One region of the Neobacillus sp. Fa239 genome, then DNA from elsewhere that is predicted to be linked to it. Evidence: predicted binding sites of a transcription regulator. Region 1 holds the regulator's gene; each other region holds the start of a gene.
The links. Region 1 encodes Rex, which represses fermentation and respiration genes when NADH is low (regulators of the CRP and FNR family bind a similar motif). Its sites were predicted from a motif close to TTGTGAAATATTTCACAA; they were not measured.

Region 1 (3,125 bases):
TTTTGACCACCGCTTAAACTGGATATCATGAGCGAGCTGTTCGAAAAATTTAATCCATGTAAGACAGAGCGGATATCAGCTTCATATTGATATCCTCCCTGTTCTTTGAATTTTACTTGGAGCTGGTCATATTCCTTTAATATTCTATCGTAGCTGCTAATTTCCGGGTCCGCCATTTGTTCTTCAAGCCTCCGAAGCGATTTTTCCATCGCTCTAAGGTCTTCAAACACGGTCAACATTTCATCCCAAATCGACAAATTCGATTCTAATCCGGTATTTTGGGCCAGATAGCCGATTGTTACATCTTTCGGCTTGATGATCTCACCGCTGTCGTGCGATATGAATCCGGCAATCATTTTCAAAAGGGTGGATTTTCCGGCACCGTTCCTTCCTACAAGGGCAACGCGGTCCCGGGTTTGTAATTCAAGTTTTATATTCGATAAAATAAGGTCAGCGCCATAATATTTTGCTAGTTGATTAACCTGTAATAAAATCATTCTATTCACCTCTATTACTTAAAAATAGTGTACCTTATTCCCCTTATATCGGCAATAAGTGCGATAATTCGACTAGGGAATAAGAAATTACTGTAAATTTGTCTTAATTCGCTCAAAGTTTCACACACATGAACGAAAAAATAGTGTATGATTTGATAGGAGGATTTTTTTTATGGCTGAATTTACTCATTTTAATGAAGAGGGCAGGGCGAAAATGGTTGATGTAAGTGATAAGCCGGAAACGGCACGTACAGCATTGGCCCATTCAAGCATCACTGTCAATAAAGAAATTTATGATAGAATTACGAATAATCAAATGAAAAAAGGCGATGTTTTAGCCGTTGCTCAGGTAGCAGCCGTTATGGCCGCGAAAAAAACATGGGATTTGATTCCGATGTGCCATCCCATTCCTTTGACAGGTATTAATGTCTCATTCTCTTGGAGCAGGGACCAAGAGGAGCTGTATAAGTTAAACATTGAGGCTGTTGTGAAAACAAAGGGCAGTACCGGTGTGGAAATGGAAGCGCTATCAGCTGCGACTGTATGTGCGTTAACCGTTTATGATATGTGTAAAGCAGTGGATAAAGGCATGGTGATCGGCCCGACTTATCTAGTAGAGAAAACGGGCGGTAAACATGGTGATTTTAAAAGGAATTAAAGGATACAAATCCATTCATGGGGGTGTAGGAGAACATGACGAATGATACAATGAAAATTCCACAGGCGACAGCAAAACGACTTCCATTATATTATCGATTTTTACAAAATCTGAGTGCTTCCGGGAAACAAAGAGTTTCATCAGCGGAATTAAGCGAGGCAGTGAAAGTAGACTCGGCAACGATTCGCAGGGATTTTTCGTATTTCGGGGCTTTAGGAAAAAAAGGGTACGGGTATAATGTCAACTACCTGTTAACCTTTTTTCGGAAAACACTCGATCAAGATGAATTAACAAAGGTAGCGTTAATTGGTGTAGGTAATCTTGGTACAGCATTTTTAAATTATAATTTTTTAAAAAATAATAATACGAAGATTCAGTGCGCCTTTGATGTCGACCCAAATAAAATGGGCACAACGATTGGGGATGTGCCAGTCTACCACATGGATGATTTAGAAGAGCAAATCATGAAAGAACAGATTCAAGTGGCGATTCTGACCGTTCCTGCTCCAGTGGCCCAAATGATTACCGATAAGCTTGTCAAAGCCAATGTCAAAGCGATCTTGAATTTTACTCCTGCAAGGTTAAATGTCCCATCATCCATTAGAGTTCATCACATTGACTTGGCAGTGGAGCTGCAATCGCTCGTTTATTTTTTAAAGCATTATCCGACAATAGAAATGGATGAATTGTAAAGAAAGAGGCCTTTCTACGAAAAGTAGAAAGGCTTTTTTTATTGATTAAGGGATTTTATTCCTGTCTTTACAACGTAACAGTGTTATGTTACATTGATTTTATGAAAGGGGTTATCAATATGAGCGAGGAGTTAATATCGAAAAAGGAATTATTAGATTTGGCCGGAATATCATATGGACAGTTATATAGATGGAAACGAAAGGATCTAATCCCTGAGGAGTGGTTTGTTCGGAAATCGACCTTTACCGGCCAAGAAACTTTTTTTCCAAAAGAAAAGATGTTAGATCGAATTAATAAAATTCAAACGATGAAAGAAAACTTATCCTTGGATGAGCTGGCAAACATGTTTTCCCCAAGCGTAACCGACTTAAATTTATCGAAGGATGAATTAATAAAACGTAACATTGTTTCGACAACAGTCGCCAATTTTTATTTAGAGCAGGAAAAAGGCAGTTTGAATTTCAATTTTTCAAGAATGCTTGAATTATTTGTTCTAGAAAAGCTTCTACAATCAGGGGAAATCAATTTGGATGAGGGGACCATGCTGCTGCAGCTGCTCATTGATCATCGTCAGGAGCTTAAGCAAAAAAGCGGAGAATTGGTGATTACGAGAAAGCTGGGTGTCTCTTCTTGTCTTTTATTGCTAAACGCAGAGGGTTTCCATTTAGAGCGGGGAACAAAAATGGTTGCTCAGCTTTCTCTGATGGCGTGTATCGAAGAAATTAAATCGAAATTACTATAAAGGAGAATGAAAATGGAAGTAAAAAATAGAGGAGATCTGGTTATTAATGGAATAGGGGCCTCGAACGGCGGACAATTCCATGATGTAACGTTAAACGGAAGAGGAACAATCAATAGTGATGTTGAATGCAGCCTATTTGATTGCAATGGTTCAGGGGTCATCAAGGGGAATGTAAAGTCAGAAAAGATGAAGATCAATGGTAATGCAAAGTTCCATGCGAGTATCGAAAGTCAGAAGATGACTGTGGATGGGTCGGCTAAAATCGACCAAAACGTTCAAGTGGAACATTTAAAGGTTTCCGGTCATGCTACTGTTGGCGGAAAATTAAAAGGGGAAGAAGTCATCATTCACGGCATCTTAAAAGTAGGAGAAGATTGCGAAGCTGAGAAGTTTAAAGCAAAATATCGCTTTACCATTGGCGGGCTTTTAAATGCGGATCTAATTGATGTGCAGATTTATGGAGATTGCAGGGCTAAAGAAATTGGCGGCCAAACGATAACCGTTAAGCAGCATAAAGGGTCATTAATCGGTACAT
Region 2 (3,125 bases), 2.3 Mb from region 1:
GATGGACAAAGAAGTTTTTCCATCATTTATACTAATCACTTTTACCTCAACCTGATCGCCTATCTTGAGATGGTCATTCACATCTTTTACATAGCTATCCGCAACTTCACTGATATGCACTAGACCTGTTGCTCCATCCGGTAATTCTACGAATGCTCCAAAATTAGTGATGCCTGTTACTTTACCTTGTACCTTGCTGCCAACTTCAACTGACATAAAAATACCGTTCCCCCTCAATAATGTTAAAAACACTTTATTATAACAAATTTTCGACAAAAATAATATCCATTGGAGCCATTCAGTTAGCTTAATAACAAATAAACGGGATCACGGTAGCAATCCCATTTTTAAGATCCGATTAGCACCTTTCTATCCGGTGGCTGTATGGGTAAGATTAATATACCACTAATGGCTACCCATCTCGCTTCCACCGCTGCAGCTTTTTCACTAATGTGGTGTGATCAATTCCCAGTGATTTGGCGGCCTGGCGCAACGATGAATGATTGGCAATCGCCTCATTTACGATTCGTTTTTCCAGATGTTCTAATCTGCTTTTTAAATTCGATATCGGTTCATTGTCTATTTGTTGAAACTGATAGGGTAAATGATAGGGTTCAATCGTTGGCTCAAGTACGGAAGTAACAAGGTTCTCCATAATATTTTTCAGTTCCCGTACATTTCCAGGCCATTGATACTGGATGAGACAACACTTGGCTTCAGGTGTCAAGACCTTTTGAATTTTGTACCGTTGACAATATAAATCAAAATAATGATCAGTAAGCAGCTCAATATCTTCCTTACGCTCGCATAAGGGAGGGATCCGCAGTTCAATCACCGAAATCCTGTAGTAAAGGTCTTCCCTAAATTTCCCTTGTTTGGTTAAGGTCACGATATCCTGATTGGTGGCACTAATCACACGAATATTTACCGAAATGTCTGCTGTTCCTCCGATTCTCCGTATCTTCTTTTCTTGCAGCGCGCGCAGAAGCTTGACTTGCAGCTGGACGGGCATCTCTCCAATTTCGTCAAGCATAATGGTCCCATTATTGGCCAATTCCAACAACCCGAGTTTTCCTTCACGACGTGCTCCTGTGAAGGCACCCGACTCATAACCGAAAAATTCAGACTCTAAAAGTGTCTCAGGGATAGCTCCACAATTCACTTTAATAAATGGTTTATCCTTCCGATCGCTGAAATCGTGAATCAGGTTGGCAATCACCTCTTTTCCTGCTCCAGAAGGGCCGGTTAACAAAACACTAGTGGGGAATGGAGCAATTTGGGTTACTTTTTCATAAATTTTTTTCATTTGGATATCACGGAATAGGAATCTATTTTCTTCTTCATCCGTTGTAAAGGTAAATCGATAGTTTTGCATTCTTGAAAAAGTATTGGCTTTGCTTAGATCCTTTTGCAATGAATTCAGTTTGGTAACATCTCTTACACTAGTTACGACCATTTCAATGGTTCCATCTTCAGCAAAAACAGGATTTCCTGTTACAATTACTTCTTTTGTATGTGCGATGGTTTGCAATAGAGAGATCTTTTTCTTATCGCGTAAGACCTGAAGAGAAGCAGATTGATCGATATATCCTTCTTGAATTAAATCTTTCATATGCCTTCCAACGAGATGTTCACGAGAGAAACCGGTGATCTGTTCATAAGCCTGATTAACGAAAATAGTGATTCCATGACAATCTACAGCATAAATTCCATCCGTTGAGAATTCAAGAATGGCCAACATTTGTTTATTATTCAACATTTCAATCATAAATTTCCACCCTTTTGTAACATGTGGGTGGTGAAAACTTCTTATTTTGCTGAATTTTTTCACCACCTTACTAGTATGAAGTTATATCGCGTTTTTGTAAACCCTTACGAACTATGAATGGTGAAAAAATTCACCGATTCCAAATATTAAAAACTCGTAAATTAGCGTCAAAATGGCATTTTGAAAGTTGGCATGAATCTTGCAATTAATATATGCGTGGTTAATTTTAGTTGAATAAAAAAACAAGGAGGCTTATCATGGCAAATATTATAACACCAAAACCGAAGCTCTATGTGATGGATAATGGAAGAATGAGCATGGATAAAAACTGGATGATTGCGATGCATAATCCAGCGACGACAGACAATCCAACAATGCCATCTGAAATGGTAGAATTCCCAATCTACACAGTATTGATTGATCATCCGGAAGGAAAAATTTTATTTGATACTGCATGTAACCCTAATTCCATGGGGGCAGAGGGCCGATGGACAGAATCAACCCAAAAAGCTTTTCCATGGAAGGCTGGCGAAGAGTGCTATCTTCATCATCGTCTTGAACAACTGAGGGTTCGTCCGGAGGATATTAAATATGTCGTTGCTTCCCATCTTCATCTAGACCATGCCGGCTGTTTGGAGATGTTTACAAACGCAACGATCATTGTGCATGAAGATGAGTTTAATGGCACGCTTCAATCCTATGCCCAACATAAAAAAGAAGGCGCATACATTTGGGGAGATATTGATGCCTGGATTAAAAACCACCTGCAGTGGCAAACCGTCAAGCGGGATGAAGATTTCCTTGAACTAGCTTCTGGGATTCGCGTCCTAAACTTCGGAAGCGGTCATGCCTGGGGAATGCTTGGACTACATATTGATTTGCCTGAGAAGGGTGGAATTATTTTAGCTTCAGACACGATCTATACCGCTGAAAGCTTTGGACCACCTATTAAGCCTCCTGGAATTATCTATGATTCAGTCGGATACGCAAAAACCGTTGACAGAATTCGCCGCCTGGCAAAAGAAACGAATTCAGAGGTCTGGTTTGGCCACGATTCGAAGCAATTTGCCGAGTTTATCAAATCCACCGAGGGATATTACGAATAAAAGGAGAATGAGCAATGAAAATACGAGCAGCAGTACTTCATGAATTGGGCCTGCCTGCGCCTTATGCAGAAAGTAAACCTATCAAAATCGAAACACTGGAATTGGATCCTCCTGAACGCGGTGAAGTGTTAGTGCAAATTAAGGCGGCGGGTCTTTGCCATTCGGATCTTTCAGTCATTAACGGAAGCCGTCCACGTCCCATGCCAATGGCATTGGGGCATGAAGCTGCGGGCGTCGTTGTCGAAGTAGGG
Region 3 (3,125 bases), 330 kb from region 1:
GAGCAGGGCCGCTTGCTTCTCGCCGGTCATGACAGCAAAGGCAAGCTTGCCGTCGCTTTAGAAATCAGCCCGACCCCATTCGAATAAAGAACGGAAAGGAGAATGTCTTATGGAAAAAGAACGTAAGCTGTTGGTTGTCTTTCCCCATCCCGATGACGAAGCATTTGGTGTGTCGGGGACGATTGCCACACATGTTCAGAATGGAACCCCTGTTACCTATGCCTGCCTGACGCTTGGTGAAATGGGCAGAAACATGGGCAATCCCCCATTTACCAACAGGGAGAACCTGCCGAAAATTAGAAAACAAGAACTAAAAAACGCCGCGGCCGTCTTGGGCATCCAGGATTTACGAATGATGGGATTCCGCGATAAAACGATCGAATTTGAAGACGATGAAAAACTGACGAATGTCATTTCATCCTTAATTGATGAGTTACATCCTTCGCTTATTATCACGTTTTATCCAGGCTACTCCGTGCATCCAGACCATGAGGCAACCGGTGCGGCCGTCATTCGCGCTGTCGAAAAGCTTCCTGAGGCCGCACGGCCAAAACTGCACTGCGTCGCCTTCTCAAATAATTGTGTCGAAGAGCTTGGCGAACCGGATATCATCAACAACATCAATGCGGTAGCTGAAAAAAAGCTAGCTGCCATTCAAGCCCATCGCTCCCAAACCGAGCAAATGATCGGCAACATGTCCGAAAAACTGGCCAACAAAGATCCGCAAGTCATGAACTGGATCAACAACGAGCGCTTCTGGACCTACAAATTCAACTAGCCCTTCACCGTGAAGGGCTTCATTTTTTTATAAAAAGGAACCTTTGCTACTGTCCCCGACTCTATAATCTCCCTAAACTAGACTTACACACCCAACTAAAATCTACAATTCCGGATGCAGCAGCGTGCAAAATCTGCACCAATCAAGAACGATAATCTTCCGTGATTTCATTTCAATCATTTCCTGCTTTTTTAATGTGGAGAAAACGCGGCTGACACTTTCGCGTGTGGTTCCTACGACCGTCGCAAACTCTTGAACTGTTAAGGGGATTTCAATATTCCAGCGGTTCACGCCCGTATTAAACTTTTTCCCGAGCCGTTCTAATTGCTTTATGGTTTTCGCGTACACATCAAGCAGCGCCACGTCCCTTAAAGTGGACGTCATTTCCCGCAAATTATCGCTCATGTAGCGGATCATTTGAATCGAGAGCTCGGGGTTTTCATATAAATCCCGCTCAAGCTCATGTTTATCTAAAAACAGCAGGCGGCCATCCTCAAGCATCGTTGCTGTGGCCGGATAGCACTCTTCACGTTTGGTGAACAAGCAGGCCTCCGCAAAAATATCTCCTTTTTGTTTGATGCAGACAATGACCTCATTTCCGTTCTCATCCTGTTTGGTCAGCTTTACGGCACCGCTGTGAATGAAGAAAACACCTCTGGCCGCATCATTTTCCGTAATGATCCTTGTTCCTTTTTTATACGAAAATGATTGGATTCGTTTTTCAACAACCTTTAGAGACTGCGGCGATAAATCTTTAAAAATATCGATTTTTCGCAAAAGCTCCTCCGTTTTGACGTTATGAACTACCGTTAAGTACGGGTCTTTTAAACAATCAATTCGAATCATCCTTATTCCACCATCCTTTTCAAAGTTATTGGTAATACCATTGTAAACAACATCCTAATAAGAAGAAGTGACGAGATTCACAAAACGTTCAATTTTTCAAAGCCCTGCTATAGCAAGGCTTTGAAAGCCATTTCACATAACGTTCAAAATCCCAAAATTCAGTGTGACGTACGTCACATGATTGCCATTCAATACAAATTACGATGAAGATGTTCATTAGAGATAAAAGGAGGGAAAAAAGTGAAAAAGGCATTAATCAGTTTTGTTATTTTTGCAGTACTCGGATTTGGTCTTGGCTACCTTGTGTTTGAAGTGATGATGGGCGATTCAGGAAAGTCTCAAGCTGCTGCTACGCAAACGCAAACAACAGATACCTCTTCCACTAAGGCTCAAAGTGCTGATACATCTAAACCAGCTGCGACAACGGTTTCGGCTAATCAAGATAACATCATCGTAAAAAGAGGATGCATCAGCTGTCACTCCGTGAGTGCCTTAAATATACATGGGGGTCAAGTTGGTCCGGACCTGTCACATGCCTATGTTGAAGTAAAAGATAAACACGGTATTCCGATTGAACAATTCCTAACCAAACCAAACTCTGCTGTTATGTCAGGTGTACTTGGAAGCAGACCATTAACCAACGGAGAGCGTAAGCAGGTTATAGCATTACTGAAGAAAGCATCTGAAACGAAATAAAAAAGGTGGTGCAAACGAATGAAGAAATGGATTCCAATCGCTTCGGGTTTTGCTGCTGGATTCTTGGCCGCAACGATCTCCTATGCTAACTTCTCTTCGGGAACAAATACCGCAGCAGTAAGCAGCACCAATAAAAGCGATGCAGAAAAAGTTTATGTCCCATTTGGGAAAAAAGATGATTATTACTTAATCGATTCCGGCGGTCACTCTGGTCAGTTATTTGTATACGGTGTGCCATCGATGCGTGAAATTCGTACGATACCGGTCTTCTCACCGGATCCGGCAACAGGATACGGCTTTGATTCCAGAACCAAAAAAATGCTTGGCGGCTATACATGGGGAGATCTTCACCATCCAGCCCTTTCCGAAACAAACGGTGATTACGATGGTAAGTTCCTGTTTGCCACAGACGTAGGAAACAGCCGTGCAGCGGCCATCGATTTAAGCACTTGGACAACAAGAGACATTATCAAGGTTCCGAATACAGCCGGTCCGCACTGTGCGGCCTTCGTTACGCAAAACACAGAGTACATGTTCCTACCAACTCGCTTTGCGGTTCCGCTAGGACAGAAATATGAATCGCTTGATAATTATCATTCCAAATACCGCGGCGTCATGAGCGCGTTAACGTTTGACCAGAAGAAGGAAAAGTTAAATATCGCTTATCAGGTTGCCCTTCCACCATGGTCCTATGACTTATCCGACGCTGGTAAGAAAAGCTCCGGCGATTGGGCTGTTTTAACCACTTATAATACAGAAGAAGCAACAACAACAGAGGAAATCAATGCATCACAGGCAGACCGTG

Region 2: ahlS (AhlS family quorum-quenching N-acyl homoserine lactonase) is a predicted target of Rex. The motif match lies at 1,887-1,904, and genes of this name have one in related genera.
Region 3: ACZ5XR_RS26650 (cytochrome C) is a predicted target of Rex. The motif match lies at 1,690-1,707, and genes of this name have one in related genera.

The regions. Positions count from the first base shown of each region.
Region 1 covers NZ_AP041611.1:9,760-12,884, forward strand. The annotation lists gene ACZ5XR_RS00050 (ABC-F family ATP-binding cassette domain-containing protein) at 1-497, opposite strand, end outside; gene moaC (cyclic pyranopterin monophosphate synthase MoaC) at 670-1,155, shown strand; gene ACZ5XR_RS00060 (redox-sensing transcriptional repressor Rex) at 1,191-1,847, shown strand; gene ACZ5XR_RS00065 (YhbD family protein) at 1,967-2,590, shown strand; gene ACZ5XR_RS00070 (cytoplasmic protein) at 2,603-3,125, shown strand, end outside.
Region 2 covers NZ_AP041611.1:3,441,493-3,444,617, reverse strand. The annotation lists gene ACZ5XR_RS16735 (S1 domain-containing RNA-binding protein) at 1-216, opposite strand, end outside; gene ACZ5XR_RS16730 (sigma-54 interaction domain-containing protein) at 413-1,768, opposite strand; gene ahlS (AhlS family quorum-quenching N-acyl homoserine lactonase) at 2,026-2,874, shown strand; gene ACZ5XR_RS16720 (zinc-dependent alcohol dehydrogenase family protein) at 2,889-3,125, shown strand, end outside.
Region 3 covers NZ_AP041611.1:5,387,515-5,390,639, forward strand. The annotation lists gene ACZ5XR_RS26635 (YojF family protein) at 1-87, shown strand, start outside; gene bshB2 (bacillithiol biosynthesis deacetylase BshB2) at 110-778, shown strand; gene ACZ5XR_RS26645 (Crp/Fnr family transcriptional regulator) at 881-1,624, opposite strand; gene ACZ5XR_RS26650 (cytochrome C) at 1,865-2,320, shown strand; gene nosZ (Sec-dependent nitrous-oxide reductase) at 2,339-3,125, shown strand, end outside.